2 regions of the Alcaligenes parafaecalis genome follow, and region 2 is predicted to be linked to the other one. Evidence: riboswitches for the same ligand, from Rfam matches in the RefSeq annotation. Region 2 holds a riboswitch; the other holds the start of a gene.

Region 1 (16,215 bases), 370 kb from region 2:
GGAGACTCGAATGTCAGCATTCACCATCCCTAGCCGCTTGAGCCTGCTAGCCCTGTCACTCAGTGCCAGCATGCTTACCGGTCAAGCGGCCTGGGCACAAGGCGATCAGGCGCAAGCCGCCGAAAAAGAAGGCAAGGTCATCGTCTACTCCACGACCGATACCAAGGCAGCCGCTCCGCTGATTTCCGCCTTTGAAGCGGCAAACCCCAAGATCAAAGTCGAATACCACGACATGAACAGCACCGAGCTGTACAACCGCTACATCAGTGAGCAGGCTTCGGGCAGCAATAGTGGTGACGTGGTCTGGAGCTCGTCCATGGATTCGGCCATGCGTCTGGCCACCGACTATGCCGCCAGCTACGCTTCCCCCGAAATTCCTTCCCTGCCTGGCTGGGCCGTCTGGGAAAACAAGGCCTTTGGTACGACCTACGAGCCTACGGTGTTCATCTACAACAACCGTCTGATCAAGCCTGAGGAAGTGCCCAAGACTCACGCCGAACTGGCCAAGCTGGTGGAAAGCGACAAGGACCGTTTCCGCAACAAGGTCACCACCTACGATATCGAGAAGTCCGCCGTGGGTTATATGCTGGCCGCTCAAGACAGCAAGAAAGGCGAAAGCTACTGGAACTTCATCAAGGGCGTAGGCTCGGCCAATCTGGTTCTGCAATCGTCCACTGGCACCATGATGGAGCGTGTCAGTTCCGGCGAGAACCTGATCGGCTACAACCTGCTGGGTTCGTATGCAGAAACCCGCGCCGCCAAGGATAAAGCCATCGGGATTGTGTACCCCTCGGACTACACCCTGGTCCTGTCGCGTGTGGCCTTCATCAGCAACAAGGCGCAAAACCCCAATGCAGCCCGCGTTTTCCTGGACTACATGCTGTCCAAAGACGGTCAGGACATTCTGGCCAACAAGTCCGAACTGGCCTCGATCCGCTCTGACGTGGAAGGCGATAACGACGTGGACGGCCTGACCAAGCGATTGGCCGGTGTGGAACTGACCCCCATCCCCGTGGATTCGTCCCTGCTGGACTTCCTGAAACAAAAGGAACGTCTGGACTTCATCAAGCAATGGCGCGCTGCCGCCAATAAGTAAGACGCCTCGTCTTTGAATCGGGTGGTGGCCCCTGCCGCCACCCCGCCTCTTTTCCGCCTGGAATCCTTATCATGCAAGCCTTACGCCTTCGGTGGCAGGCCTGGCCGCGCCATGTCGTTGTTCTGATAACGGCACTGGCCATTTATGTGCCGCTTAGCCTGATCATCATCCAAAGCCTGCTATCCGCCCCTTTTTTCGCGGCTGACAAGTCTCTGGGGCTGGATGCCTTCCGTTTTATTTTCGACGACCCGGACTTTTACAAAGCCCTGGGTAGCGGTTTCATCATGGCCTTTGGCCTGGCCGGTATCTCGATTCCCTTGGGTGGCATTCTTGCTTTCCTGATGGTGCGTACCGATCTGCCGGGTCGTACCTGGATTGAACCGCTGATTCTGGTCCCTATTTTTGTATCCCCCATGGTGCTGGGCTTCGGCTATATCGTCGCTGCCGGGCCAGTCGGGTTTTTCTCCACCTGGGCACTGGACCTGATCGGTTTTGTGCCCTGGAACATTTACTCCTTTACCAGCATTGTCATCATTGCCGGTTTGACGCACGTTCCACACGCTTACCTGTACATTTCCTCCGCCCTGCGCAGCATGGGTTCGGACGTGGAAGAAGCGGCCCGCAGCGCCGGAGCCAGCCCTTGGCAAGTGATGCGCTCGGTCAGCCTGCCCATGGTTCGCCCGGCCATTCTGTACGCCTGCGTGCTGCTGTTTTTCCTGGGTCTAGAAGTGTTTGGTCTGGTGCTGGTGCTGGGTGACCCCGAGGGCCACTTGGTTCTGGCCACCTACCTGTACAAGCTGACAAACAAGCTGGGCATTCCGTCCTACCACCTGATGGCCGCGGTTGCCGTGATTCTGATCGCCATGACCATTCCCCTGGTCATGCTGCAACGCCGCCTGATGCGCACCGCCAACCGCTTTGTGACCGTCAAGGGCAAAGCCTCCCAGGCTCGTTCCCTGCCACTGGGCCGCTGGCGCTGGGCTGCCGCCACCCTGGTTGCACTATGGTTGTTCTTTACCGTGATCGTGCCGGTTGTCGGTGTGGTGCTGCGCGCGTTTGTGTCCAACTGGGGCATTGGCGTCTCGCTGATGGACGTGCTTTCTCTGGATGCGTTCAGACAAGTCTTCGGGCAAGCCAACCTGCTGCGCGCCATTCTGAATTCGATTGCCATTGGTGTGTTCGGTGGTGCGCTGGCCGTGATCTGCTACACCTTTATCGGCCTTGCCATGCACCGCAAGCCAGACGGCATTACTCGCTTTCTGGACTACAGCGTTCTGGTTCCGCGCGCGGTTCCCGGTCTGCTGGCGGGTCTGGCCTTCCTGTGGATGTTCCTGTTCGTGCCTATGTGGCTGGATCAGTCCCTGGAAAACGGCTGGCTGTCCGTGCTGCCTATGGCGGAATGGCTAAGAGGCGTCGTTGTCAGCCCTCTGCGTGCTTTGCGCAGCACCATCTTCAGTGTGTGGCTGGCCTATAGCGTGGTCTGGATGGCATACGGTCTGCGTCTGATCTCCTCCACCCTGCTGCAAGTAGGCCCGGAGCTGGAAGAAGCTGCCCGTAGCACGGGGGCTCGTCCCGGCCAGGTGACGCGTCAGATCACCCTGCCTTTGGCGAAGTTTGGTTTGATCGGCTCCTGGTTGCTGATGTTCCTGATCTTCGAGCGGGAATACTCCACCGGTGTGTACTTGCTGACTCCCGGTACGGAAACCATTGGTTCCATGCTGGTCTCCCTGTGGGCCACCGGTGCCATCGACATTGTGGCTGCCCTGTCCTTTATCAATATCGTGTTGGTGGTCATTGGCCTGACCATCGCATTGCGCTTCGGAGTGAAACTACGATGACCGAGCTGACTGTAGAAAATATCCATCTGGCCTACGACCGCAATCCCGTCCTGAAAGGCGTCTCCATGAGCCTGAACAAAGGCGAAGTGGTTTCCCTGCTGGGCGCTTCGGGCAGCGGCAAGACGACCTTGCTGCGTGCTGTGGCCGGGCTGGAGCAGCCTTCTCAAGGCCGCATCGCCATCAATAATGATGTGCTGTACGACTCCAAGGCCCGTGTCGATCTGCCTGCCGAGGCCCGCAACCTGGGGCTGGTCTTCCAGTCCTACGCCTTGTGGCCGCACATGACGGTACAGGAAAACGTGGCGTATCCGCTGACCTTGCGCAAAACCCCCAAGGCCGAGAGCCGCCAGAAGGTAGAAGCCATTCTGGATCAGCTAGGCCTGAAAGGTTTGGGCGAACGCTACCCCAGCCAGTTGTCGGGTGGGCAGCAACAACGGGTCGCCATTGCACGTGCGCTGGTCTACAACCCGCCCGTCATTCTGCTGGATGAGCCGCTGTCCAACCTGGATGCCAAACTGCGTGAAGAAGCCCGTGTGTTCCTGCGCGAGTTGATTGTGGAGATGGGCTTGTCAGCCTTGATGGTGACCCACGATCAAGCCGAAGCCATGGCCATTTCCGATCGCATCTTGCTGCTGAACGGGGGCGAGATCGAGCAACAAGGCACGCCCCAAGAGGTCTACAGCAATCCCAAGACGCTCTATACAGCCGAGTTCATGGGTTCCAACAATCGCCTGCAAGGGAAAGTCACCGAACAGCGCGATCAGCAAACCCGCCTAAGTGGCCCCGGCTGGGAGCTATGGGGCCATGCAGCCGCCCCCCTGACATCCGGTCAGCAAGCCACTGCCGTGATCCGTGTTGAACAGGTACACCTGAACGCCCAGCCTGGCCCCGATACGCTGCAACTGCAGTTGTCCACCAGCATGTACCTGGGCGACAAGTGGGAGCACGTGTTCCGCATGGCTGACCCGTCTGCAGGCACCTTGCGTGCTTTTGGGCCGGAACCCCTGCCCGGTGGCATACATCACCTGCAATTGCCCCCCTCCAAACTGTGGATTTATCCTTCCTGATCCACAGCCCACAACCGGGAGCCCGCTCCTTGGGCTCCCGGTTTACCCTGATTGCGCAGTTTTGCAAGCACAGCTAATGTAGTCGCGTCATTACAGGCGGTATGAAAGAGACCTGTTCAGTCAGGCGCCGACGGAGCAACCACCCCGGAATCTCTCAGGCAAAAGGATCGTACCAGCCCGACACTCTGGAGAGCGGCGCACGACGCCCACCGAAGGAGCCCAGCCAGACACACTGGTTGGATAAACTCTCAGGTCACAGGACAGATGGGGTATTGCCACTATTTGGTGGCAATTCACCTGTCAGGAGCCTGTTATGTCGCATATTGCCGTCATTGGCGCCGGTATTTCCGGAATTACCACCGCCTACGCCCTTAGCCTGAAAGGCTATCAAGTCACCGTTATCGACCGCCTGCGCTACCCTGCGATGGAAACCTCCTTCGCTAATGGCGGGCAGCTTTCCGCTTGCAATGCCGAGGTCTGGAACAGCCGCAGCACTATTCTCAAGGGCTTGAAGTGGATGATGCGCAAAGACGCCCCACTGCTGTTCAACCCTAAACCAAGCTGGCACAAATATAGCTGGATGGCACAGTTTATGGGTGCCATCTCCGGCTACGAGCGCAACACCATTGAAACCGTCAAGCTGGCTATTACGGCCCGCGAGAATCTGTACCAATGGGCCAAGGACGAAAACATTGATTTCGACCTGGAACAACGCGGCATCTTGCACATCTACCACACGGCAGGCGGCTTTGAGTCGGGCAAGAAAGTCAGCCAACTGCTGCACAAAGGAGGTCTGGAGCGCCGCACCGTCACCAATGACGAAATTCACCAGATCGAACCTGCTTTGCAAGGCACCTACTACGGCGGTTTCTTCACGCCTTCTGATGCCACAGGCGATATTCACAAATACACACGCGGGCTAGCGGATGCGTGCGCCAAGCGCGGCGTGAAGTTCCTGCAAGATACGGAAGTGCTGGGTATTGATTGCGGCCCTCCGCACCGTATCCAGTTGCGCACGGGTGACGGCGCTGAAGCGCACACGCATACCTTGTCCGTGGATTCCCTGGTGGTTTGCGCCGGTGTAGGCAGCCGTCATCTGGCCCATATGCTGGGCGACTACGTCAATATTTACCCTGTGAAAGGCTATTCAATCTCGGTCTATCTGGATACGCCAGAAGCCCAACATGCCGCCCCTTGGGTCAGCTTGCTGGACGAAGAAGCCAAGATTGTGACCAGCCGCCTGGGCAAGGAACGACTGCGCGTGGCGGGTACGGCGGAATACAACGGCAGCAACAAAGACATACGTGCCGACCGTATTGCCCCGCTGACCAACTGGACACGCCGCAACTTCCACGATGCCGCAACCGACCGCGTCGTGCCGTGGGCCGGTCTGCGTCCCATGATGCCGGACATGCTGCCACGCGTGAAAGCAGGCAGTCGTCCTGGCGTGTACTACAACACGGGTCACGGTCACCTGGGTTGGACTTTGTCTGCCGCTACCGCTCAAATCATTACTGAAGTCATTGCCCAGAACGAGCGTCAGTCCGCACCTGCTCAATTTGCCACCAGTCCGGCAACAACTGCTGCACCCGCCGCTGCCCATAGCGCTCGTCAAGCAGATACACAAAGCCCTGATCCTGCTCATCGCGAATCACACGACCCGCGGCCTGTGTAATCTTGCGTAGTCCCGGATAAAGATAGGTATAGTCATAGGCCCGCCGCTCCCCAAAGAGCTGGGCCATGACTTGCTTCACCGACTCATTGGCAGGGTTGAATTGCGGCAATCCCAAGGTGGCAATAAAGGCACCGATCAAGCGTTTACCGGGTAAATCCACCCCTTCGGAAAACGCCCCGCCCAACACCGCCAAACCTACTCCCTTCCCGTCCAGCGTAAAGCGATCCAGAAACTGCGTTCGTTGATGATCGCTCATGCCCGGTTGTTGGTGCCACAGGGGCATATCCGGCCAGCGTTCCTGCAAAGCTTGGCTGACCTGCTCCAGATAATCAAAGCTGCTCAGGAACAAGAGATAGTTACCCGGCTGCTCCTGATAGGCCTGCCCGACAATGTCGCAAACCCCTGCCAAGCTTTGGGCTCGGTCTGCATAACGGGTAGACAGACCCGCGTACTGGCGTACCCGTAACTGCTCGGCCCGATACGGCGAGGCCACATTCAGTTCGGTGGTACTGGGCGGCAGACCCAGGACGTCGCGATAAAACTGCGAAGGATTCAGCGTGCCAGAGAACAGCACAACACCATGAGCATCGCCATAACGCTCAGCCAGAAAAGGCGCAGGCACAATATTGCGCAGGTTCAATAGCACGCCATCGCGGTGCGCCAAGATATCGAACAAAGAGTGCGAGCCGAATTGTCCGGCCAAATCCACAAAATAAAGCAGCTCAAAATAAAACTGCAGCAAGGGACTGTCTTGCGGCATGGGGGTTTCAGCCACGTATGCCCCCAGACGGGCCGCCAAATACTCACACTGCTCCAGCAGATCGGGCGGGATTTTCTCCAAGCCCCATTGGTCGCCCCCCTCCTCAGGAATCAGGTCTTCCATCAAACGAGTCAAGGGAGCGAAATGACGCTTCAAGGCCGAAGGAGCTGCCTTGCGGGCCATGCGTATCTGCACTTGCGAAAAGGAAGCTGAATACATGGAGCGGGCACGCTCGACCAGGTTATGAGCCTCATCCACCAGCACAGCACTGCGCCATTGTTGCGCCAGGGTCTGGCTATAGAGCACCGCATGGGTATCGAAAAAGTAGTTGTAGTCACCCACAATGGCATCGGCCCAGCGCAACATCTCTTGCCCCAGATAGTAGGGGCAGACTTGATGCTCATTCGCGACGTGCTGCAAGCGCTGGCGATCAAGAATGGGCTGTTCCAGGGCTTGTCGGCGTGCGGCGGGAAGGCGGTCGTAAAAGCCTTCGGCCAAAGGACAGGACTGGCCATGACAGGCTTTATCGGGGTTCGGACATTGCTTGTCACGGGCGACCATTTCCAGCACCCGCCAAGCCCCCTCGCCTTCGGGACTCAAACGGCTCAAGGCATCCAGAGCCATTTGTCGGCCTGAATTTTTAGCCGTCAGATAAAAAAGCTTGTCCAAACCCGCTTCGGGCATGGCCTTCAGGCCGGGAAACACGACAGCCAGTGTCTTGCCTAAGCCCGTCGGCGCTTGAGCCAACAAGCACTGTGCGTCACGCTGCGCACGAAACGCAGCCACCGCCAATTGACGCTGACCGGCGCGAAACTGCTCAAAAGGAAATTGCAGATCGGTACAGGCCTGGTCCCGCGCCAGACGATGTTTTTGTTCCTGCCGCCCCCACTCCACATAGGCGCGACAGTGTTCCTCGAAGAAGGCCCACAAATCCGCGCGCTCCAGATACTCGGATACGCAGGTCTCCTTATGCTTGTCGACGTGGTAATACACCACACTCACCGTCACGCCCGGCAGGTCCCGCTCCTGACAAATCATGGCGGCATAGACCTTGGCCTGGGCCTGATGCAAACGACGGTGATGCTCGGGGATGGCATCAAACGCCCCCCGATAGGTTTTCAGCTCTTCCAGACAGTGGCTGACAGGATCAAAACCATCGGCCCGACCCCGCACCAGAAGCCCCTCCATTTCATAGGACAGAGGAACTTCCGCCTCGTAATGCTCCGGGCGACGCAGCCGTAACTGCTGATGACCCAAAATGCCTTCCTGAGCAGTGGCCGCAGGAGTAAAGCGCAGGTCCAGATCACCGCTGCGGGCGGTGAATTCGCACAAAGCTCGTACGCCTACGGTCCAGGCTTTCATACGAATTCAGGCCGAGTGACGTAGCAAACACGGGCTGGAATGGCGTGCTGCTCAAAATAACTGAGCCAGCGCCGTTGATTGTCCTGGAGACGGTCCCCTGGCCCTTTTACCTCAATCAATTCATAGCTTTGCTGGACTGGTGTAAAACGCACCAAATCCGGCAAGCCGGAGCGATTGTCGCGCCAGTCTTGCAAAATGCGCTTGAAGACCAACTGCAAATGCTGCGCCGGGATGCAATGCAAAGCCTGCTCGATCAGGGTTTCATCCAAGGCAGGCCAGATCAGCAAGGGGCACTGTATGCCGCGTTTTTCCTGCCAGCGCTGCCAGATCACGGTTTTATAGTCAGCGCTGTCCAGGACGCTTAAGGCTTGATCAAACAGGTTCTGACGACGCGATACGAAATCCGGGTTGCCCCAATCAGCAGGACAGGCTTGATAGGGATGAAAAAACGCGCCGGGCAAGGGAGCGAAAATAGCGTCCCAGCTTAGCAATCCCAATAAGGCTGGAAACAAGGCGTTTTCTACGTAATAAACAGGCGCCAAAGGACTGTCCCAATGCGCCAAGACCTGGGCTTCAACTCGATTACCGTCATCAAACAGGACCAGATCACTACGTTGAGTGCGACTGGCCGGTGTACTTGCCGGAGAACTGGGCGGCACGTCGACTGACAATTTACGACGCATGCGCGGCAACATACGCAGCAACTTCTGGGTTTCACTTTCGTTCTCTGGCTGTCCCCAGGCCTGACAAAACAGGGGCCACGCACCTTGATGGTTCTCTTGGCGCTCCAATACACGCAGTTGACGGTAGCGTGCGCCCGGCCAGCTCGTCTGGGTGTAGGCCTGCTCGGCTAGCGGCCACCAATGCTGGCGCTCTGCTTGCTGTCCCAGTTGGAACAGGGTTTTTGCCTTGCGCCGCTGCAACCAATCGCTATCCGTTTCAATCGTCAACACGGCCGCAAAGCGCTGCGCCCATTGCTCGGGATCCGCCTCGTCCTGGGTATCACGTAGTTCAGACAAGGTTTCATACAGGCGTACATCCTCCCCATGCCGGAACGCCCGGCTGGCCTGATCCAGCAGCACCGTTTCGTAGCGATACAGGCCCAGATCACTCAGCACGAACTCGGACCAGTCCTGATAATGATTGCCAAAGAACAGAAGCTGCAAACGCTGCGCCCAGTGCATGACCTCCGGGGACAGACGGAGCATGGGAGCCTGCAATCGGGCGTCGGCGCACCATTCCTGAAAGGGGCGTGCCTGGTCGCCATAGGTTTGGCTGATCCACGCCTGATAATCCGACTTGCGCCCAGCCGCAGGCAGATCACTAAACAGGCGACGCAGCTCCGGCACGGTATGGACCGCAAACAAGGTTGCCAGATCGAGGTCTGGATTCGTCTCAATCAAGCCACAGGCACTGAGCTCTTGCACTGCCGCATCCAGATCCGCAATCTCGTCGTAACGCAGCTTGTCGATGCGAAATACAGGCCCTTTACGCATCAGCAATCGGACTAACAGCGCTTGGGCAGATTGGGAAGCCGCTACAAAGCGGCGACCACAATGGACGTGTTCCGGCTCCAGCAAGTCGGAACTGGCGTGCTGTACCCACTGCAAAACCTGATGAAAATTATGCAGGTAGTAAAAAGGAGGAAGCTCTGGCGGGGTCATAAGTAGGCTGTGTATATATCCAGCTACTTTAGCATTCCTTCAACTCTGGCGCGACTCCAACACACGCATCCAGTCGCGCAGCAAGCTGTCCAGGCTTTGACGTTGCTCGGTATTCAGGCCTTCCAGCAAGTTTTCTTCATTCGCCAAATGGTCAACGACCACAGTGTCCACACAGGCCAGACCGGCCGGACTCAGGCGCACCAAAATGCGGCGGGCATCTTCCGGGTCAGCAATGCGCTCAATCAAACCTTGCTTTTCCAAGCCCTGCAAACGATGCGTCATGGTGCCGGAGCTGACCATCAAGGTAGAAAACAGGGCTGTAGGTGCCAAGGTATAGGGCGGGCCGGAACGACGCAGGCTGGCCAGCACATCAAATTCGCCCAATTGCAGGCCGTGACGCCTGAAATTTTCGCTCATCTGCTTTTGCACCAGTTGAAAGCAACGTGTCATACGGCCCAGCAAGGCCATGGCATCCAGATTGGGCAGATCCGGCCGCTGCTCACGCCATTGCTTGATGATCAGGTCTACCGCGTCGTGTTCTTCGCTCGTACTCATGATTTCTCGATTCTGATATTTATCTTGATATTAAGATAAATCATCCCTACACTGGCATTTATCTCGACATCAAGATACTTTCACCATGAACCGATTATCGCTTTGGATTGTGACGGCACTGACCGCACTAGGCCCCGCCATCTGGGGTTCAACCTATATTGTTACTACCGAAATTTTGCCGCCTGACCGCCCGTTCATTGCTGCGTTTTTGCGTTGCTTTCCCGCAGGTCTGATGCTCTTGCTCTGGAGTCGTCGTATGCCAGCGCGTGGCGATTGGGGGCGGACCCTGATTTTGGCGGCCTTGAATATTGGTGCCTTTCAAGCACTGCTGTTTGTGGCGGCTTACCGCTTGCCCGGTGGTCTGGCGGCGGTGGTCGGGGCCGCTCAACCTTTGGTTGTGATTGCGCTGGCCTGGGCTCTGGAAGGAAAACGTCCCGTCACGATGGCACTGCTGGCCTGCGTGATCGGTATTTTCGGCATGGGTATTTTGCTGCTTTCCCCAGAGAGCCAATGGGATACCTGGGGCATGGTGGCCGCAATTGTGGGCGCTTTGTGCATGGCCTTGGGAACCTATTTGTCGCATCGCTGGCGTAGTGGCATGCCGATTCTGGCTTTCACCGCTTGGCAGTTGATGCTCGGTGGCCTGATGCTTGCCCCCCTCGCCTTGTGGCTGGACCCACCGCTGGATAGCTCTTTGAGCACGGTGCAAATTGGCGGTTATCTGTATCTGTGCCTGGTCGGTGCCCTGCTGGCCTACACTTTGTGGTTCCGAGGGATTGCCGTACTGCCTTCAGTCGCGGTGTCTTCGCTGGGTCTGCTCAGTCCTTTGACCGCCGTTATTCTGGGCTGGTTGATCCTGGGCCAGGCCATGACGGGCTCCAGTCTGGTCGGCATTATTCTGGTGATGGGCAGCGTCCTGGCAGTGCAATGGATCAGTAATCGGCCTACTAAATAAATAATAAGGCCCATAAAAATAGCGCCCCCTTTTCTAGCTGAATGGGTGGGCGCACGGTATAGAGTTCACTATCTTGCTACTTCGCCAGAAGCAGCAAGATAGTGACTAATAACGCTCTTGCAGTACTTGGGCTAAATCCGTCGCAAAGCGCTGCGCGCCTTTGGCATCCAGATTGGCAAAGCTGACTCGCAAACCTTGGGCGGGATTGCTGACACCAAACACTTGGCCGGACCTTACTAGCCAGCCCCTTGCGGCCAAACCAGCCAATACAGGTTCGGCTTCGCGGTCCAGAGGAATCCACAAGTTGAAGCCTTCTTCGCTGTCCCAAAAAGGAATGCTTTGCTTTTTCAAGGCCTGCATCAAATCCGCGCGGGCTTGCACATAAGCGGCTTGCGCCACACGGGTCTGCGCCTTGATATCCGCATCCGTCAGCCCATGCACGACCATTTGCTGCAGTAGATGACTGACCCATTGCGCACCCGAGGCCAAGCGCTGCGACAAGCGCTCGCTGGTCTGCAGATCAGAGGCTACCAAAGCAACGCGCAAATCCGGGCCCAAACCTTTGGATACCGAGCGGATCAAGGCCCAACGCAAATGATCAGCGGGGATCACATTGCGATAAGGGCTGCTGGCCAACATCCAGAAATGGTCATCAATCATCAAGAGCAATTCGGGATAGTTCTTCAGAATTTGCTCGATCTGCTTGGCGCGCGCCCGACTCAAGGAACACCCCGTAGGATTATGCGCACGCGGTGTCAAAATCAACGCACGCAAACCATCCTCCAGGGCCTCTTCCAAGGAAGCAGGCACAATGCCCTCGCTATCCACCGCAATGCCTACCGGTTTGTAGCCCAGCGTATGCACCGAGTTGATGCTATTCAGATAGCCAGGGTCTTCAATCCCGACTTTATCGCCTGCCAGCAAAAAGGCTTGCAGCAAACGCTCGATCGCATCGACTGCCCCGTAGCTGACGTGATAATCCGTTTCCAGAGGAGTGTCTTTATGGAACACCTGCTGGCACACCGCACGCAGTTCAGGCACCAAGGGGTCCGCACCGTACAAGGCCTGGGTCTGGCCGCGCACGCCTGCTGTCAGTTGTGTCGGTGCGGGCAAATACGCCAGCGCCGGATTACCACTGGCCAGATCCTGCAGAGCCGAGCTGGCTCCATGACCTTCACGCGCCAGCTCCCGAATGGTTTCGCGAATACGCGTGCCACGACGGCCTTGCGCATCGGCCACGCCCGCTGACACCAAACGCTTATAAGCAAGTGCGACGGTGTTTCGGTTCAATCCCAGTGTTTGGGCGAGTTCGCGTACCGGCGGCAAGACCTGTCCCGGAGCAATACGCCCCAGCGCCACTTGCTGTCGGATATCATCGAAAAGTTCCTTCGCATTGCTTCCCTGGATATTCATTTTGACCTATGACATAATAGTTTATGCGCGACCCGCAGGGTCGAGTTTATCTTTTTTTTCTTCCTTACTGGTGCGCCATGTCCGAATCCGCCCCTGATCTACTTCACACCGAGCATTATCCCACCTCCACCAGTGTAGAGGCATTTCGGGAACGCATTGCCCTGGTACAACAAAGAATTGATGCTGCCTGCGTACGTTACGGTCGTGCCGCTGGTGATGTACGTTTGCTGACGGTCAGCAAAACCTTCGGGATTGACCGTATCCGCCTGGCCTATCAAGCCGGTTGCCGCCTGCTGGGCGAGAACAAGGTGCAAGAGGCCGAAGGCAAGTACGAGGCCCTGCGCGAAGAGCTGCCGGATTTGGAATGGGCTGTTATTGGACACCTGCAAAGCAATAAAGCCAAGTCCGTTGCACGCTTTGCATCCGAATTTCATGCGCTGGACAAACTCAAGACCGCTGAAGCGCTGGATCGCCGCCTGCAAATTGAAGGCCGCAGCCTGGACGTCTTCGTGCAGGTAAACACCTCCAGCGAGGACAGCAAATTCGGTTTGCCGCCCGAAGAAGTGCACGCGTTTGTGCGCGAATTACCACAGTTTTCTGCCTTGAAAGTCAAAGGTCTGATGACCCTGGCCTTGATGGACGCAGACCCCGAACGGGTACGCCCCTGCTTTGCCCTGCTGCGCAATTTACGCGATCAGCTCCGCAACGACATTCCCCACGCTGAAAACATCCGTGAGCTGTCCATGGGTATGTCGGGTGACTATGAAGTCGCTATCTCCGAAGGCTCCACGATTGTGCGCGTTGGACAAGCCATTTTTGGTGCACGCGCCACGCCCAACAACTTTTACTGGCCCGTCTCTGATACGGCAACAACATCATGAATCCATTACGCCTGATCCTCCGCCAAAACGGCAAAGAAGTCGGCCATTTTGAATCCAGCCCCTGCTGCCCACCCGAGCAACTGATTGCCGTGGCCCGACATCTGATGACGCTGCCCGACAGCGAACTGGAGCTGCAACAAGCCCAAGGTGAACACCGCATTCTAGACAGCGGCCCACATGGCTTGCGTGTTCTAAGCGCTCAAGTTCTGTATGAAACCGTGGATTTGCAAGCCTGGCTGCAACAAGGCAGCAAAGTTACTGCCTGAACCTGATCGGTGATCGGCCACAAGCCCGCCACCCTGGTTCGGCAAAGCGGCGTACCCAAGACGCCGCAACCATAAAAAAACATACCCGGCTGTTAGCCGGGTATGTTTTTTGTGTTTCAGACCACAGGAGCAAACAGCGACTTAGCGGTTTACCTGTTTGGCAGGCAAGGCGTAAGCCAGCAAGCAGCTCACCATCAGGCTACCCGCAAACAACCACAAAGCGGCGCTGCCCGAGCCTGTCAGGTCGGTGACCCAACCAATCAGGGAGTTGCTGACCAGACCAGCAATATTGGCCAAGGAGCAAGCCAGAGCAAAACCGGTTGCTGCAGCAGTGCCTTTCAGGAAGGTGGCAGGCAAGCTGAAGAACACAGGCACGGCACCCATAATGACTGCCGACGCCACCGTGAAGGCCAGAACCGTCAACCAGGCATGGTGGGCCACAAAGGTACTGGCAACCAGCGCAATCGCCCCGATAGTCAGCGGCACGATCAGGTGCCAGCGACGTTCACGACGACGGTCCGAACTGGCACCAATCATCAGCATCCCCACCACACCGGCCAGAGAAGGAATCGCGGTCATCAAACCAATCTGGAATGGATCTTGCACACCGGCCGCACGAATAAAGGACGGCATCCAGAAACTGATGGAATACGTACCCAGCAGGATGGAGAAGTCGATCCCACCCAGCATCCACACTTTCAAGTTGAAGAAACCATCTTTAAAGCTGTGTTTGACGCCCTTGCCTTCGGCATCGTCGGCAGCCAGATCCGCCGCCAAACGGGACTTTTGCTCGTTGTTAAGCCAATGCGCAGACTGATAGTTATTCGGCAAAGCCCAGAAAGTCAGGATACCGAGCAGCACACTAGGAATGGCTTCCAAGAGGAACAACCACTGCCAACCGCGCCAGCCATTCATATGGTCAAAGTGACCAATAATCCAGCCGGACAAGGGGCCACCAATCACGCTGGACAGGGGCAAACCAATCATGAACAAGGCAATGATTTTGCCGCGTCGGTAGGTCGGGAACCACAAGGTCAGGTAATAGAGCACGCCTGGCAAGAAACCGGCCTCTGCCGCACCCAGTACAAAACGCAAAATGTAGAACTGCGTTGGCGTGGTGACAAACATGGTCAGGCCAGAGAGCAGGCCCCAGGTAATCATGATGCGGGCAATCCACAACTTGGCGCCCACACGTTCCAGAATCAGGTTGCTGGGTACTTCAAACAGGATGTAGCCCAGGAAAAACAGACCGGCACCCAGGCCGTAAGCCGTCTCGCTCCACTGCAAATGGTCGAGCATCTGCAACTTCGCGAAACCGACGTTGATTCGGTCCAGATAGGCGGCCAGATAACAAAAGCACAGGAATGGGATCAGACGCCAGACGATCTTCTTATAGAGATCTCCGTTTCCGTCCCGGCCTGCAGGCACAGCCGTGGGACTTTGGATGGATGAATGCACCTTGTATATCTCCGGATAATTATTGGTATGCCTGGTGAACCAGAAAACTGCCTAAAAACAGCGCCTGACAGAACACAGCAGGGCCCTGAACGCGTCCGCATTCCCCCCAGTGGGTTGCAGACCGTTTACAGATGAAGAATGACGTATCAACGGTGACCCCCGATCAGGCGGGCCTTCTCTAGCGAGAGGCCGCGCCCAGAACCGGGACCCGATCAGATTGCTACGGCACAGATCCCGGATCGCTCCCGGGCTCTGTGCCTGACGCGGCTTAGCTGGACTTCAAGTCCTGACCATACAGGTCGTAGCCGTAAACCCAGGCCGGATCTTCTTGCGTGCGCAGGAAGGTATTGGCGTTGGAGACGGACTGAACACGAGTCGCGCGCTCTTTGCGGTTGAGTTCGTACAAATCAAAGGCCGTACGGAAGTCCGACAAGCCTGTCTCTTGCAAGCAGCGTGTCAGCATGGCGGCGTCTTCAATGGCCATGCACGCACCCTGAGCCATGTGAGGCTTCATGGGGTGACATGCGTCGCCCAACATCACCAGACGGCCACGGCTCCACAAAGGCAGCGGATTACGGTTACGCAAAGGCCACTTGGTAATGCTTTCGGTCGATTTGATCAAATTCTGAACCGTGGAATGATAGCCTTCAAATGCGGCCAGCATCTCTTCTTGCGAGCTGTCTACATAAGCACCCTGGAAATCCCAGGCCGGATGGGGCACACCCGTCACAAAGTAGTACTCATCACGCTTGCCCGTGGTGTAGTACACCATCATGTGGCGGTCGTCTGTCCACCATTTCACACAGTCCTCGAACTCATCGGCAAAGCGGGCCAGATTTTCACCACGGATCAGGGCACGGTGTGCAACCCAGCCGCTGTAAATAGGATCTTCCACGCCCAGCAAGGTTTCGCGAATCTTGGAGTGGATGCCGTCGGCACCAATCACAATGTCAGCGGTCACGCTGGTGCCATCAGCAAACTCCAGCAGCACGCCCTCTTCGCGTTCCACCAGGTTTTGCAAACGCTTGCCAAAGTGCACGGTGCCAGGCTTGATGCTGTCGATTTGCAAGGCATGCATATCACCACGGTGTACGGTGATGTAGGACGCGCCGTATTCTTTCTTGGCAAATTCGCCCAAGGGGATACGGGACATGTAGTCGCCCGTCTCACCATCACGACTGAACCAGAAGTCGGGGTGCGAGCCCATATCGTCCAGTGCTTTTTC
Region 2 (16,215 bases):
TTGACCTTCTATCTACCTTGGTGGCCTTGGCAAGAGAAAAAGCCGGTACGGGCTCGCCCTGCTCCTGTTGCCAAAGCGGGAGCAGCAGAGCCAAGCCCCACTCCCCAGGAAACGGTCCCCTCAGCAGCCAAAGCACCATTCAGCCTCGCCCCACGCAATCTGATTTTTGCTAGCAGCTTGCTGGCAATCCCTGCCGCCTTTGCCATTTACCTGGCCCAACTGGGACCCGCCCCCATCTTTCGGGCGGATGCCCTGCAAGGCCAGATTGGCCCGTGGCCCTTTGTCCTGGCCGAAACCAATGAGCACGCCCCCGTCCTCTCCGGCACCGGCCCTCACCACACCAAGAGCTTCCAGATTCGGTTTTGTGAAAGCTGCGATACCGCCATACGCAGCGCCTACCTGCAAATTCGCAAACCGGACAGCAAGCCCTCACCCCGGCAGGCCTTTGGCGGCGTACGTTGGACACGCGCAGTCGACATTACCATCCCGCATGACAGTGAATTGGAGCATCAGTTGTGGTTAACGGTAGAGGCCAAGAACGGCGAACTCTATCACCAGGCTTTTGACTTCCACCAGGTGTCGCCTGCAACAGCGGCTTTTATTCAGAAAAACCTTTAAGAAAAGCGCTCTGCGGCCTTGAGTGATCAGGACGTCGCGCCTGCCGGACGGGCTTTGGGTATCCCAAAATCCAAATTAAGCCGACGGCTATTGCAAACATGCAAAACAATCTGAAAAGCAACACCAGCATAGAAAACAAAAACTGCAAATAAGAATCATTGCTATTATTGCAGAGTTACTCTATCCCTCCTGTCCTCGCCCCCCACATGTCTGACCGGTCTGCTCCAAAGAAACCATGGCTCACTTTTTACAGCGAGCTCATTGGCTCATGGGCACGCCGGGCGGATAGTCGGCAAGACGCCGAAGATGCCACCCACGATGCCATGCTCCATCTGCTCGAGAGCAATGCCAGCACGATGTTGAACCCCAAGGCTTATCTGCACCAAAGCGTGCGTAACCGCCTGATTGATCAACACAGGCGAACCCGTCTCATGGACATCGTTCCTTTGCACGAGTTAAAGGAAGAATTACACCCCGCCCTGACCGATCCGGATTCTCAGGTACGCACCACACAATTACTCGAATCGCTCAAGACGGCACTGGCCGAACTTCCCTTACGAGGCAGGCAAGTCTTCCTGTTACATAAGCTGGAAGGCTATAGCCAACAAGAGATTGCGCAACAATTGGGTATTTCCGTCAATATGGTGGAAAAACACATGATCCGTGCCGCGCGGCATTTGCGCGAGCGCATGCAAAAATATGCATCACAATAGGCCCGTGTTTTTCCACCTAGTACGCCCTCTCAGATGGAGGAGAAAAAATTTGATCGCCCTTCCTCCATCGGCCCAGGCCCCATTATGAAGACTGAATATCTGACGTTCCCGAACCAGCCACGCGCAGCCGCCTCGTACTGGTTTGCACGCATTCATTCCGGTAATTTGACCAGGGCCGAGCACGAAGCATTTCAGCACTGGCGTCAAGCCAGCCCAAATAATGAAAAGGAATATCAAGCACTTAGTGAGATCTGGCAAGCCACCAGCATGCTGTCCAATACGGACCTGCAAGCATTGATGACCGAACCCCATCCTTTCAAGAAAACCTCCCCTTCAGACTCAAAACGCCGTTTTCTGCTTGGCACCAGCGCCTTGTGTGCTGTGGCAGCAGTCAGCACAGCTCTACTTTACGCAAAGGACTCAGAGCAACCTGAGCAGGAACTACACTATCTCACCACTCGCGGTGAGCAAAGGCAGGCAGACCTACCTGATGGCTCAAGCATTCTGCTGAATGTCGATACCGAAGTACGGATACGGTATTACGCAACCCGCCGTGAAGTTGAGCTGCTGACTGGTGAGGCCCTCTTCACGGTGACCAAGAATTCCGCCCGCCCATTTCTGGTTCACGCTGGCACAGTAGATGTGCGCGTTACAGGTACAGTATTCTCGGTGCGTCACGAAAGCCAGCATACCGCCGTCGCAGTCGAATCCGGCTCCGTCCATCTGCAGTCAGGGCCCTGGTGGAACAGACAACAAGCTGATCTCGCTTCGGGGATGTTGGCCCGCTTCTCTCCGGGCGCCCCGTTCAATGTTCAGGCAGCCTCCGTTACAGCACTGACAGCATGGCAACACGGACGGCTTGTCTTTCAGGGGCAAGCCTTGGAGCAGGTGGTACAGGAAATGAACCGCTACTTAACGCATCCCTTGCACCTTCAAGACAAAGCTCTGAAACGCATACCGATAAGCGGCGTTTTCAGTATCGAAGATGCCGATGGCTTTCTTCAGTCCTTGCAAAAACAGGTGGCAATAACCCTATCCCCACGCGCGGATGGTGGCACGAACCTGGGACTACAGCGCTAAGCCTGATAATCCAAGCATCTGGATCAAACGGGAATCGAAACTGAACGGCTTTCACGCACTCATCGGATCCATCCCCAGCACAGACACAAAAATACGAATAATTCTTTTTTACAATTTAATCTGAGTTAGCCAGTCAGGTTTTTATCTGCACAGCCCGTCTTACTAATTGAAGGGCTCACATTCAATAGCAAGACTGCAATGTTCCTTTCGCCAAACAGTTAGCGCATCACGCGCTCTACTCTTCATGCCTGAGGACATTTCGTGAAGCACAAGACTTCTTTGCCGTACCGGGTACAAGCTGCCCGGCGCTATATAGCTCAATGTTTTTCGATTACCAACGCAAGAAGTCTCGTTTTACTTACTAGCGTTATTTCGTTTGTTCCCCCCCTCACCGCACAGGCCCAGAGCACCGCAATACACATCACGATCCCTGCCAGCTCGCTCGATAACGCGCTACTGCAACTGGGACAACAAACCACATTACGGTTTATCTATACCTCAGACTTGGTGCGGGACTTACATACCCAACCCCTCAACGATACCCTGACAGCCGAGGATGCACTTCGTCACCTACTGAGGGGCACAGGGATTCAATACACACGCCGCGGTAATAACGTAGATCTGTGGAAAAACCTTGAGACCAGACAACTGGACCCCGTTCAAGTAACTGGGCACCGGGACCTTGTGACGGAAGACTCGGGTTCCTACGCCGCAACAGGGACCAGTCTGTACAAAGATAAACAATCCCTAAAAGAAATACCGCAATCGGTCACAGTCATTACCGCCCAGCAAATTGAGGACCGCGGAATGAGTAACCTGTCCGATGCAATGAATAATGCGGTCGGTGTCACTGTGGTGCAACATGAAGACTCCATAGGCGGAAAGTATTATTCGCGCGGCTTTCAGATAAGCGATATTCGGATCGATGGAGGAGCGATCGCCGCTTTGGGCAGGAACGACTTCATCGCCGACCCCGACCTGGTCAAATACGAGCGTATCGAGATACTACGCGGTGCCGACGGTCTGTACACCGGTGCAGGTGAGCCAGGCGGAACCATTAGCCTGGCCCGCAAGCGCCCCACGGACTACCTTCGTCTGCAAGCAAACGCCTCTGCAGGAAGCTGGAATACGGCCCGCCTGATGGCAGACATCAGCACCCCTATCGACCAGACCGGCAAAATCCGAGCTCGCCTTGTGGCTGCCACGGATACTCGCGACTACTTTTTTGATACGAGCAAAGCCTCGGGGCATACCATCTACGGCGTCCTGGAGACCGATCTGAGCTCACGCACCACACTTATGCTGGGAGGCAGCCACGAGAAACGTCAGGAAGTACCGTGGTATTTCGGCTTGCCACGCTACAACACGGGCGAAGATATTGGCTTACCGCGCAGCACGAGCCTGGCAACCGATTGGAGTCGAAAAAACCATGAAAGCTGGGAGGTGTTTGGGGATTTGACCCACCGCTTCGAGAACGACTGGAAGTTTGTACTGAGCGCCACCCATTCAGCACAGCACTACAACAGCAAGACTGGCTATTTAAATGGGGCGATCGATCCACTTACCCTGGACGGCCTGACATATACAGGCGCGTACTTTCGTACTGAGGGCTACCAAAACCAGCTTGATGCCAATCTGTCAGGAAACTTCACTCTGCTGGAAAGATCGCATGACTGGCTCATCGGGGCAGATTACAGCAAGCACCAAGCCCAGGCTAAAAGCGCTCCTTTGACCGGGGGAGGCACCGTTAATCTGGCCCGTCTGGCCCAGGCCTACTGGCCCGAGCCCAATACACCCACTTTTGGCCCCGGAACGGCCTACACCAATTTCCCGGAATACGGCGAGGAGCGCAGTGGCGCTTATGCACGCCTGAAGATATCGGTATCGGATCCACTCCATGTAATCGGAGGGGTTCGCTACAGCAACTACAAATACTTTCTGAACCGCTCAGGTATTACCGAAAATGGCAGCACCAACTGGGTTGATCAACGGCGCTTTGTCGACAATGGCGTCGTGACCTTGTTTGGATCTCTGATATATGACCTCAATCCGGACTGGAGCACCTACCTGAGCTACGCAGAAATCTACAAGCCCCAGGCAGGATTTCTTGCAGGCCCATTACCGGGCAAGCCGTTAAACCCTATCACAGGGCGCACCTATGAATGGGGCTTAAAGGGTACACATCTTGATGGCAAACTAAACTCCGCCGCTGCACTCTACTACACCCAACGCAAGGGCGAGGCCGCCGCAGATGGACGCTATCCGAACAACGCCAACCCCGACAATGGCAGCTCCTGCTGCTATGTGGAACAAGGCAACGTCCTCAGCGAAGGGATAGATCTTGAATTGAATGGCGAACTCTACCCGAACTGGCAAATATATGCCGGCTATACCTATAACCATAATAGAAACAAGCAAACCGGGCAGAGATACGCCAAAAACACTCCAAGCCATCTGTTCAAAATTTGGACGACTTATCGTTTGCCTCAGGTAAACGAGAGATGGACGCTAGGTGCTGGCCTAATCGTACAAAGCCGCAGCTCAGTCAGTGGAGAAGCATTCGTCGATGTGGGCAATGGCAACTTCGCCTCAGCCCCCTATAACTCCCGCCAAGGTGGCTATACCGTTGTCAATGCCAGTGTGCGCTATGACCTTAGCAAATCACTTAGTGCAACCCTCAATGTCAACAACCTATTCGACAAACGGTATTACGCGGGGCTGGGGGAAAACGGCAAAAACAACTATTACGGAGCGCCGAGAAACGTGCTTCTGTCCATACGAGCGGCCTACTAACCATGTCGCCCTCACTGCATACCCACTATCAGCCCACCATTTTTCCGGATTTTTGTGTGAATAGCGCTATACCTGAACTCGCCGTTAAAACAGGGAGTACATCAAAGTGAAAGCCACTTTTCGCCAATCGATGGCATGGCTGCACACGTGGGTAGGACTTGTCGTCGCCTGGGTCCTGTTTTTTGTATTTTTGACCGGCACAGCCAGTTATGTAAAAGACGAGATCACACGATGGATGGAGCCCGAACATCCCCTACCTTCACAAGTTGTACCCGTGCAATCCAGTGCCATGCTAGAGCTCGCCTTAAAGCAACTCCGCGCAAAATCCCCCCCGGACTTCAAAGCCTGGACCATTACCTTGCCGCATCACGACCTTAAACCTCGTATCGAGCATCCGTTATCCATTAGCTGGGAAGAGCAACCCTTCCAACACGAAGCTCGCCGTGGTGAAGCAACCCTGGATCCGGTCACAGGCCAAGTACAAACTGGCATCACGCCGCGCGCAACAGAGGGTGGCACAGGATTGCTCCGTATGCACTACGCCCTGCATTATCTTCCTGAGGAACTCGCTATTTGGTTAGTCGGAATATGCACCATGTTGATGTTGGTCGCTGTTGTCACTGGCGTCGTGATACATAAAAAAATCTTCACCGATTTCTTTACCTTCAGACCGGGGAAAGGGCAACGCTCCTGGCTAGACGCGCACAATATCGTCAGTGTCATGACTCTGCCTTTCTTCCTGATGATTACGTACACGGGCCTGGTGTTTTTCATGTCCTTGTACGTTCCTGCCGGACATACGGTGATGTACGGATCTTCTGACGCAGGGCGACACGCATTTATTGATGAGCTGTACTTCCAGAAAGTTGACTATCAGCCCGTCACTCCCCCAAAAATCCCCATGAGTGTGATCACGCAACAGGCAGAACAACAATGGGGAAAGAACAATATTGCCTCCGTCACCATCATGCATCCACAAGGTGGCACACCCTATATAGAGCTACGCCGTACGGGTGCTAGCGGCATACATTGGAGACGCGGTGAGACCCTGCGCTTCAGTGCTCTGGATGGGCAGATACTGACCGTCGATGCCCTCAACAAAACCGCCCTGAATACCCAATACATCCTGCTCGGATTGCATGAAGGGACTTTTGCAGATTGGTGGCTACGTTGGCTATATCTTATTTCGGGCCTGCTTGGCTGCGCTGTTATCGGCACCGGTCTGATTCTGTGGACCACCAAACGGCGCACCAAATACCAAAAGAAACTGGCTAACAAGCCTGACCTTAGCTTGTCAGAGCACATTGATGCGGCTGGACTACGACTGGTTGACGTGTTGAACCTTGGGACCCTGATCGGTTTGCCGCTTGGATTAGCTGCCTATTTCTGGGCTAACCGCTTGCTGCCTGTACAAATGCTTGAGCGTGCCCAATGGGAAATACATGCGCTATTTCTCGTCTGGGGTGCCGCATTTTTGCTGGCAGCCGTACGACCTCTGAAACAAGCCTGGTTAGAGCTTCTCTGGTTGACCTGCGGCTCCTATGCCTTGCTCCCTGTTCTCAATGCCCTCACCACTGACCGCCATCTGGGCGTCACCCTGCCCTATGGTGACTGGGTCTTGGCCGGGTTTGACCTCAGCATGCTCGGGCTGGCTGCAGGCTTTGCCTATATGGCTATCAAAGTAAAAAGAAAATGGCTGATTACCGAGCAGCTAAATATACCCACTACACAAAGCAAACTTCCTTTAACGGGAGACACGCCATGAGCCAGCTTGGCCTTCGCTATCGTTTACAGGTTCTGTCACGCATTGTCGCCGCGATTATTGGAGGATATGTCTTAACATCCGCCATCACCGTACTGCTTACGCTCATTTGGCCACTACCTCGAAGCGAAGCGGTACTAAGCGCGAACATGCTGTCCTTTATCTGGTACACCGTCGCGGTCATATGGGTATTTAGCGCCGGCAGCGCGCTTCGTGCATGGGCAGGCTTACTCTTGACCTCTGCCTTGATCGCACTACTGTGTCTGTTCTTGGCCCCTCAAGGAGCCATGTCATGAGTCACCCTACTGTATTACTGAACTTGGCCATTTTTATAAGTAGCCTGACAGGCTTTGTCTGCCTGGCTTTAGCCAATGATCGTCAAAGTGCCTTACTCTTGCATCGCCCTCCCAGCAAAAAGGAAAGGCTGGCATTCCGCCTGATTGGCTGGCCTTTACTGGCCATAGCTTTAGCGCTGTGTTGGCAGGGCTGGGGCTGGAGTATTGGAACGGTAGTGTGGCTGGGCTGGCTGACCGTCGCCAGTGCAGGGCTGAGTTTCTACCTTCCTTGGTGGCCCTGGCGAGAGAAAAAAGCCAAGCGTGCAAGCCTCTCTAAATCCCAAAAACCACTATTACCTTGAAGCAGAGCGGCACAAGTATGCCGCTTTCTACTCGTTCACGATCCGGGTCCCTTGATGAAACACCATCTGCCAACGGCCCTGTCTTTGCCGCCAGATTGAACTGCGCAAAGAACGCTGCAGACCCTCTTTGGCCGAGACTGCACAAATATAAGTCACCAGGACAACGTCCTCGGCCAATACCGTCAGCTTGAAATCACTCAAGCGCCGCTGCTCAAATAGCTGCTCCGGCAACGACTCCAGAACCTCCGCCTTGTCCCACGCGGCACCTCTGGCACCGAACTCAACGAACTCATCAGCCAGCAACTCACTTAGCTCGGCCACATCCTGACGGGTGGAGCGATCGAGCAGGCGCTCTTCAAGAGACAGAATCAGGGCTTTCAGGGAATGAATCATGCTTGTGCTGATGGCTCGTGGGTTTGTAGAAAATTTTAGAACACACCTTAACTATACGCGAGCAAACGAAGTAGCTTAAAGGATGCAAAACCTCTAATTAAGTGAGCTAGAAGGAGCTTTAAAAAGCAAGAGCATCTTGAAAACCTATTTTTTTCCAAAAACTAAAACGACTCTATCTACGGACACGGGTCGGGTCGGGTCGGCAGTCAGGGTAAAAATGCTTTGTCTTCACAAACCCGACAGAATCCTACATCTGACACAAGCCGCGATTTAAACGATATTTCTAACAAATAAAATAAAAAAAACACCACCCTCAACAAAGGAAAACTTTTAACAGTTGTTTTCCTTTCAAGTCATTAATGAATCTCACTTATAGATAGACTCTGCCGTGTTAAATCACTCACAGGGCAATATCATGTCTTTACTAAAACGGTGCACGGCGGAAACCTTGGGCACTTTCTGGTTGGTATTTGGGGGCTGCGGAAGTGCGATCTTTGCCGCTGCGTATCCGGAGTTGGGTATTGGTTTTGCCGGTGTTGCCCTGGCCTTTGGTCTGACTTTGCTGACCATGTGCTACGCCATCGGCAATATCTCCGGTTGCCACATTAACCCCGCTGTCACGCTGGGGCTGGTTGCAGGCGGGCGCTTCCCTGCCCGCGAAGCGCTTCCTTACATCGTCGCGCAGGTAATTGGCGGCATTCTGGCCGGGGGTGTGTTGTACCTGATCGCCAGCGGCAAAACCGGCTTTGATCCAGTTGCTGGCTTTGCCTCCAACGGGTTTGGTGAGCACTCGCCCGACAATTACAGCCTCAACGCTGCCCTGATCGCAGAAATTGTGCTGACAGCCTTCTTCCTGTTCATCATCATGGGCGCCACGCACAAGCGCGGCCATGCAGGCCTGGCCGGTGTAGCGATTGGTCTGTCCCTGACCTTGATTCACCTGATCAGCATTCCCATCACCAACACCTCGGTTAACCCTGCCCGCTCTACCGGCGTGGCCTTGTTCCAGGGCACCTGGGCGATGGAACAGCTCTGGTTGTTCTGGGTGGCTCCTTTGATAGGGGGCGTCATCGGTGCCCTGGTGTATCGCTTGCTGCACGCCAACGACGATTAAGCAGCACTAGCTCCTGATCGCAGGACACTATTGAGCCGCATCAGTTTGAATTAGGCACACTGCCTGTTCAAACCGATGCGGCTCAATGCTATTTACGGAAAGCTCATGTCATCTGCAGCGGTGTGATCAGCAGGAAGATCGCAAGGCGCGAAGCTCGTCTCCCTTATGTAGTAGGATTTACACCCAGCACCTGACTGTTAGCCCCAGACTCATACGCTCACCAAAGCCCCAACAAGCGGAGAACCTCATGAAAAAAATATTGAATACCGGCCTGATCGCTTTAGGATTCAGTCTGATGGCAAACACCGCTTTGGTGCAGGCAGCCGACTGCGACAGCCTGACGAATCAGAACGCCATCAACCAGTGCATCAGCAACGAGTACAAAAGCTCGGATGCCGAGCTGAACAAGCTCTACAAAGAAATCAGCACGCGCCTGAAAGACGATGCCGACACCCTCAAAGCCTTGCGTACCTCTCAACGAGCCTGGATCGGTTTTCGGGACGCGGAGTGCGACTTTGCTGCCATCAACACACAAGGTGGCAGCATTCATGCCATGCTGATCGCCAGTTGCCGCAATGAACTGACTCAAGCCCGTATCAAGGACTTCAACAATTACCTGTCTTGCCAAGAGGGAGACATGAGCTGCCCGGTTCCACCGGCTATGTAAATTCCGTCCACGAGCACGGGGCCTTGAGCATTCGCCAAGCCGCACCCTCTCTAGCGGACAGCCCTGGTGGCCAGGACTTCGCCCCCGCTTGAACCCAGCCATACCCTACCGACATGCCTGATACCAAACATCCGTCCACACGCGACCTGAATGACCTCTACTACTTTGTCCAGGTCGTGGACCACGGCGGTTTTGCCCCCGCCGGACGGGCTTTGGGCATCCCCAAATCCAAACTAAGCCGACGCATCACCTCCCTGGAAGAAACTCTGGGCGTGCGCCTGATCCAACGCTCCAGCCGTCACTTCAGTGTGACGGAGATTGGTCAGATGTATTACCAGCGCTGTCTGGCCATGCTGGTGGAGGCAGACTCCGCCCAGGAAATTATCGAGCGCCATCGCAGTGAACCACAAGGCTCGGTGCGTCTGAGCTGCCCGCTGGCTTTGCTCGACTACGGCGTCAATGAATTGCTGGCTCGGTATCTGGCCAAGTACCCCCACGTCAAACTGGAAATCGAAAGTACCAATCGCCGTGTGGACGTGATTCGGGAAGGCTTTGATGTGGCCTTGCGCGTCCGCTTCCCTCCTCTGGAAGACAGCGGTCTGGTCATGAAAGTATTAGGTGAAAGTATTCAGTATCTGGTTGCCAGCCCCGCTTTAATTGAGCGCATGGGCGGGCTGCCAACGCTGGACCTGTTGGGGAGCTGGCCCGCCCTCAGCGACGAGCATCTGCTACGCAATCCCGTCTGGCAACTGCAAACTGCTGAAAACACCTTGAAAGAAATCCCGTATCAGCCCCGACTGGTCTGTGACGACCGCATGACCTTGTTGCAATCCGCGCTGCAAGGCATTGGACTGGTACAAATGCCCGCCATGCTGGTCGCCCCCTATATGCAGGATGGCAGGTTGGTGGATGTGGCCCCAGGCTGGAATCCCCGCCCTGGTGTTGTGCATGCAGTATTCCCCTCGCGCCGGGGTCTGGTGCCTGCTGTCCGTGCCCTTCTGGATTTTCTGGGGCAGGAATTCGTGACGATTCTGCATACTCCCTCGCCCTGAGTCCGCACGGCTACCTGGCTAAATCCAGCAAATACACAGTCGTTCTGTTTATGGAACGCTGATGACCATATTCCCATCTATCCAAGTCATCGTTGCACTTCTATAGTCTCCTCATCCAAAATTCATCATGGGGAGTACATCGACATGAACGCCAAACTGGCTGCGGCCACCGCCGCGATTCTCTGGGGCTTTACTTACATTCTGACCACCACCTGGCTGCCGCCTAACCCCTTGTTTCTGGCAGCAGTCCGGGCCTTGGGGGGCGCCATCGTTTTGCTGATGCTGGTCCGCAGCCTGCCTCCCCGCGCCTGGTGGGGACGACTCGCGGTGCTGGGCACGTTGAACACCGGCTTGTTCTTTGGCCTGTTCTTTATTGCTGCGACTCGCCTTCCTGGTGGTGTAGCCGCCATATTCCAGGCCCTGACCCCGCTGGCCACCATTTTTATTGCCTGGGGCATTCTGGGTGCTCGCCCTGCCTTGATGCGGATTGGCGCTGTCCTCTTGGGTGCGCTGGGTGTGTCCTTGGTCGTCATGTCCAGTCAGGCACACCTGGATATGGTCGGCATTGTCGCCGCGCTGGGTAGCATGCTGTCTATTGCAACGGGTGGGGTTCTGATGAACAAGTGGGGTGCACCACCCATCCCGCTCTTGGGTTTTACCGGTTGGCAGTTACTGATTGCCGGGGTTGAGCTGAGCCTGATCGCCCTGCTGACCCAGGATATTCCAACGCAGATTATTCCTGTTCATTGGCTGGGCCTGTTCCTGCTGGCGACGGTCCTGACGGCTGGCCCCTTCGCGCTGTGGTTCAGCGCCATCAAACAGCTTGGTGCAGTAACCGTGGCCCCCTTCATGCTGCTGGTGCCAGTCACCGCGTTCATTCTGGATGCGCTGATCAAAGGGGTCTGGCCGACCACGCTGCAACTGGTGGGTGTTGCGCTGGTCATGGGTGGGCTGGTGATGAGCCAAAAAACCCTGGCCGTGGCGCGCTCCACGCTGGAAGCATCCGTACACAAACCCTGATCGGGGGGCTGGCTGTAGCTGCTGCCTTAGCTCATGCCCGTCGCCAGACACGACCCTGAACACAAACGCAGATCCAGCAAGCACCACTCCGGCAGACAGACAGCCTGTCTGCCTTTTTTTATAAAGCTGCCTCAGGCAGATTAGGATCGCGCTGTACATCAAAACCAGCAGCCCGCCACGCCTCCAGACCGCCTTCCAAAGGCCGCACCCGGCTGTAACCACTTTGCAGCAAACGCTTGGACACCAAGGCCGCCGACACCTCGTTGGGGCAATCGCAATACACAATGATTTCCCCGTCGGTAATCAGGTTCAACGTCGCCTCGCCCAGGGCCAGACTGATTGCTCCCGGAATGCGCCCTTGAGCCTGAACAAAGGTCGAACGCACATCCACAATAACGGGCGGAGTTTCTGAAGACAGCATCTGATGCAGCTCCTGCACGCTGACACGCTCCATGCACAAAGATTTGATGAAGCGATGACGCTGCCACCATTTCTTGGCAATAAACACCGCCAAGGCCAGCGCCAGCAGGATTCCGCCCAACACACCCAGGCTGACCAGGACATTCAAGAGTTCGTCTACAGCAGAGCTGAACAAAGAACCCAGAAACACCGCAGAGCCCGCCCACACGGCCGCCCCGATAATGTCGTAAAACAGGAAGCTGCGTTTAGGCGTGCCAACCGTACCGGCCAAAACACTGGCAATCGAAGCAAAGCCCGGAATGAATTTAGCCACCATCAAAGACGGCGCACCCCAACGCATATAAATGGATTCGGTCTGCCGGATACAGGAGTCAGGGGATAAGGAAATCTTGCACAACAAGGCCAGCAATCTGCCGCCATAACGCCTTCCAGCCAGATACCAGCCGTAGTCCGCAATCATGGCCCCCAGAACCGCCACGCCCAGCAAGCCCCACAAGCTGTAGCCGCCAGACTCATGCAAAGCCCCCGTCACCACCAGCACGGGATACGCAGGCACAGGCGCACCGGCCTGTTCAACCAGCACGTTAAAAAACACGATCAACAGACCGTGTTGCTCGATAAGTTGCAGAATGGATTCGACCATAGAACGACGCACAGAATTTGCCAGATAGCGCGTATTGTAGGCTGGCGCCTGCCAATTTCTGTTTCAGCTTAAAAGCATTCAAGAATAGCTACCATGCAAAAACTGCGGTCCCTGTGCAGACGCCTGATAAAGAGCCATTCCGCCTCTTTTGCCACCCGATTTCCCCTTCCAAGTGTTGACCTTCCAGCCACAAAATAGATCAATAAACAAGAATTATTCTCATTAAAGACCTACAGGTTAACGATAGTAGTCATCGCTTTTTACCTGTCTATACAATAGCGGCGTCAATAACGGTTCAGGTGAGAGTCTTCACTTTGATGAAGCGCCGACGGAGCAACGACCCCGGAATCTCTCAGGCAAAAGAATCTTGAACCCTTGACGTTCTGGAGAGAGGCACATCAGTGCCCACCGAAGGGGACCATCGCGAACCGATGGATAAGCTCTCAGGTAAACGGACAGAGGGGGTACAGAGGCCATATGGCCTGTGTTCACCTATTCGTCCGGAGCCTATCTATGAGCAGATAGTCGGGTGCCATTTTCTGGCCGCCTGACACGCCACATCCCTATTCCCATTTTTATTCGCACACAGGTCTGTTTTGACATTTCATGTCGTCAGAACAAGGAGGACTGCTGTGCGCTCCATACCCTATTTAGATCGGCATCAAGAAAACCGTCCTTGAGGACGGGTTGTGCCCTTTGTTTTCTCGCAGCACAGTCATAATTACGCATTTGAACGAAAAAAAACTAGGAGAACAGTGTGTCTCAGCAACATTCATCTGGACTGCAGCGCTCGTTGAAAAACCGGCACCTGCAACTGATAGCAATTGGAGGCGCTATCGGTACAGGGCTATTTATGGGATCAGGCCGCACCATTAGCCTGGCCGGACCTTCGGTCTTGTTCACATACATGATCATCGGGTTCTTTTTGTTTTTTGTTATGCGGGCAATGGGGGAATTGCTCCTGCATAACCTGGAATACAAATCTTTCGTGGATTTCTCCGCCGATATTCTGGGCCCGACCATGGGCTATTTTCTGGGCTGGAGCTATTGGTTCTGCTGGGTGGTTATTGGTATTGCGGATATTGTCGCCATTACCGGCTACACCCAATTCTGGTGGCCGGACATTCCGCTCTGGCTTCCCGGCCTGGCGTGTATCGCCTTCTTGCTGATCTTTAACCTGCTGTCGGCCAAATTGTTTGGCGAGCTGGAGTTCTGGTTTGCTTTGGTCAAGATCATTGCCATTGTTGCGCTGATTGGCGTGGGTGCTTACCTGCTGTTCACCGGCTTTGTCGGCCCGACCGGCGAAAAAGCCAGCCTGACCCACTTGTGGGACCGCGGCGGCATGTTCCCCAATGGATTGCATGGCTTCTTTGCCGCCTTCCAGATCGCCATCTTTGCCTTCGTGGGTATTGAGCTGGTGGGTACGGCTTCTGCTGAAACGGCTGACCCTGCCAAGAACCTGCCCAAAGCCATCAACAAGATTCCCGTTCGCGTGATTGTGTTTTACGTGCTGGCCCTGACCGCCATCATGACCGTCACCCCTTGGGATATTGTTGCTCCCAACAAGAGCCCGTTTGTAAATATGTTCTTGCTGATTGGCGTGGGTGCCGCAGCAGCCATCATCAACTTTGTGGTGCTGACCTCGGCCCTGTCGTCCGCCAATAGCGGCATGTTCTCGACAGGCCGCATGTTGTACGGTCTGTCCAAAAACAAGCTGGCTCCCGAAGCATTCAGCCAGTTGTCGCGTAACGGCACCCCCCGTAATGGTCTGATCTACTCTTGCGCCCTCTTGCTGTCCAGCCTGTTCCTGCTTTACGCAGAAGGCGACGTGATGCGCGTGTTCACCATCGTGACCACCGTGGCCAGCATCTGCTTTATCTTTGTCTGGGCCGTGATCCTGATCACCTACCTGAAGTACCGTCGCGTTCGTCCTGAAGCCCATGCCGCATCGAGCTACAAAATGCCCTTTGCGATTCCCATGTGCTATCTGACGCTGGTGTTCTTTGCCTTTGCGCTGTACTTGTTCAGCCAGGAAGAAGAAACCCTGATCGGCCTGATTGCCACGCCATTCTGGTTCCTGGCCTTGTTCATCTGCCTGCCTTTCTACAAGAAACGCATGAAGAAAGACTTGGCATTGGGCCTGGCGGCGCAAAGCGTCAGCTAAGTTGTGATGTAAACAACACGGTTCTACCAAGAACCGTGTTGCCGCAGTCGGGTCTGGCCTCGTTCTACAAAACTTGGCTGGCACACACTGGCAACACTCCAACTCGCTGCCCTTGGGCAGCAGAACTGGAACGAGGCTGGAGCCCGGATGCGAAAAGCCACCCAAACGGGTGGCTTTTTTAATGCAGATTGCATAAGGGGGATTCAAGTACATGTAGCTTCGTTCACAGCCTTGATTCCCAATTAGCTTAGAACTGGTAACGCATATTCACCGTGAAGTTTCTTGGCGCACCCCAGGAATACTGAATACGCCCGGCCTCTCGCAAACCTGCCATGTATTTCTTATCAAACACATTATTCACATTGGCCCCCAGGCTTAGATGTTTGTTGACCTGATAACGAGCCATCACATCAAACAACCAATAAGAGGGCTGATCCATAAGTCGAGTCGATGCTTTACTTTGCCAACGTGCTGCGACGCCCACAGACAAGCCTGGCAAGGACTGAGCAAAACGATAGCTACTGGCCAATTTAAACTGGTGTTTAGGCACAGTGTCAGTCGTTTTCAAACTGCTGCTATTTTGAACGTAGCTTCCCTGCAATTGCCAGCCGGGAGCCACTTCACCCGACAGTTCCAGCTCGTAACCGCGACGCATCGCGCCATTAACTGCACGGTAAATCGTCTCCCCGGTTGGGCGAACCTCGCCCGTGGACTCCGCCGTATTGTTAGTCTTCATCCAGAAACGAGACACGCTGGCATTTAAGGCACCATCAAAAAACTCGCCTTTCACACCCAGCTCATAAGTCACACCACGCTCTGGATCTAAGGTCTTGCCATCCATATCCTTGGCGCCTTGCGGCTTAAAAATGCTGGCATAACTACCATAAACAGAAATCTGATCGTTCAGATCCACCACCAGACCCGCGTAAGGCGTCACTACCCCATGTTGCTTGAAGTCATTATTGCTGTACGAGTACGGAGTTTCATCAAACTGCTTGAAATCGGTGTAACGCACGCCACCAATCAGTTTGACAGGGTCCGCCAGACTGAATAAGCCTGCTGCATACAGCGAGTTTCGCTGCGAGCTGAAATAGCTATGATTACTAATGGGCATAGTAGTGAAATCGGGGATTTCAATC

The links. A riboswitch is a leader RNA that binds a small molecule or an ion and turns the genes downstream of it on or off. The one in region 2 is predicted to bind glycine.
Region 1: it holds a riboswitch for glycine, as region 2 does, so the genes downstream of both, OSH09_RS02530 (D-amino acid dehydrogenase) here and OSH09_RS00735 (amino acid permease) in region 2, are expected to answer to the same signal.

What each region holds. Positions count from the first base shown of each region.
Region 1 is NZ_JAPKNA010000001.1:533,697-549,911, reverse strand. Features, by position in the region: gene OSH09_RS02545 (ABC transporter substrate-binding protein) at 11-1,096, shown strand; gene OSH09_RS02540 (ABC transporter permease) at 1,168-2,934, shown strand; gene OSH09_RS02535 (ABC transporter ATP-binding protein) at 2,931-4,001, shown strand; glycine riboswitch at 4,094-4,181, shown strand; glycine riboswitch at 4,186-4,266, shown strand; gene OSH09_RS02530 (D-amino acid dehydrogenase) at 4,315-5,676, shown strand; partial or broken gene OSH09_RS02525 (ATP-dependent DNA helicase) at 5,621-6,997, opposite strand; gene OSH09_RS02520 (VRR-NUC domain-containing protein) at 7,795-9,462, opposite strand; gene OSH09_RS02515 (MarR family winged helix-turn-helix transcriptional regulator) at 9,502-10,017, opposite strand; gene OSH09_RS02510 (DMT family transporter) at 10,103-10,972, shown strand; gene OSH09_RS02505 (aminotransferase class I/II-fold pyridoxal phosphate-dependent enzyme) at 11,078-12,385, opposite strand; gene OSH09_RS02500 (YggS family pyridoxal phosphate-dependent enzyme) at 12,463-13,266, shown strand; gene OSH09_RS02495 (hypothetical protein) at 13,263-13,532, shown strand; gene OSH09_RS02490 (MFS transporter) at 13,674-14,990, opposite strand; gene OSH09_RS02485 (FAD-dependent monooxygenase) at 15,259-16,215, opposite strand, start outside.
Region 2 is NZ_JAPKNA010000001.1:165,308-181,522, reverse strand. Features, by position in the region: gene OSH09_RS00795 (DUF3325 domain-containing protein) at 1-618, shown strand, start outside; gene OSH09_RS00790 (sigma-70 family RNA polymerase sigma factor) at 825-1,331, shown strand; gene OSH09_RS00785 (FecR family protein) at 1,416-2,411, shown strand; gene OSH09_RS00780 (TonB-dependent siderophore receptor) at 2,673-5,204, shown strand; gene OSH09_RS00775 (PepSY-associated TM helix domain-containing protein) at 5,311-6,969, shown strand; gene OSH09_RS00770 (DUF3649 domain-containing protein) at 6,897-7,262, shown strand; gene OSH09_RS18325 (DUF3325 domain-containing protein) at 7,184-7,603, shown strand; gene OSH09_RS00765 (nuclear transport factor 2 family protein) at 7,631-7,996, opposite strand; gene aqpZ (aquaporin Z) at 8,412-9,110, shown strand; gene OSH09_RS00755 (lysozyme inhibitor LprI family protein) at 9,358-9,777, shown strand; gene OSH09_RS00750 (LysR substrate-binding domain-containing protein) at 9,891-10,829, shown strand; gene OSH09_RS00745 (DMT family transporter) at 10,974-11,849, shown strand; gene OSH09_RS00740 (DedA family protein/thiosulfate sulfurtransferase GlpE) at 11,968-12,912, opposite strand; glycine riboswitch at 13,201-13,290, shown strand; gene OSH09_RS00735 (amino acid permease) at 13,670-15,076, shown strand; gene OSH09_RS00730 (TonB-dependent siderophore receptor) at 15,324-16,215, opposite strand, start outside.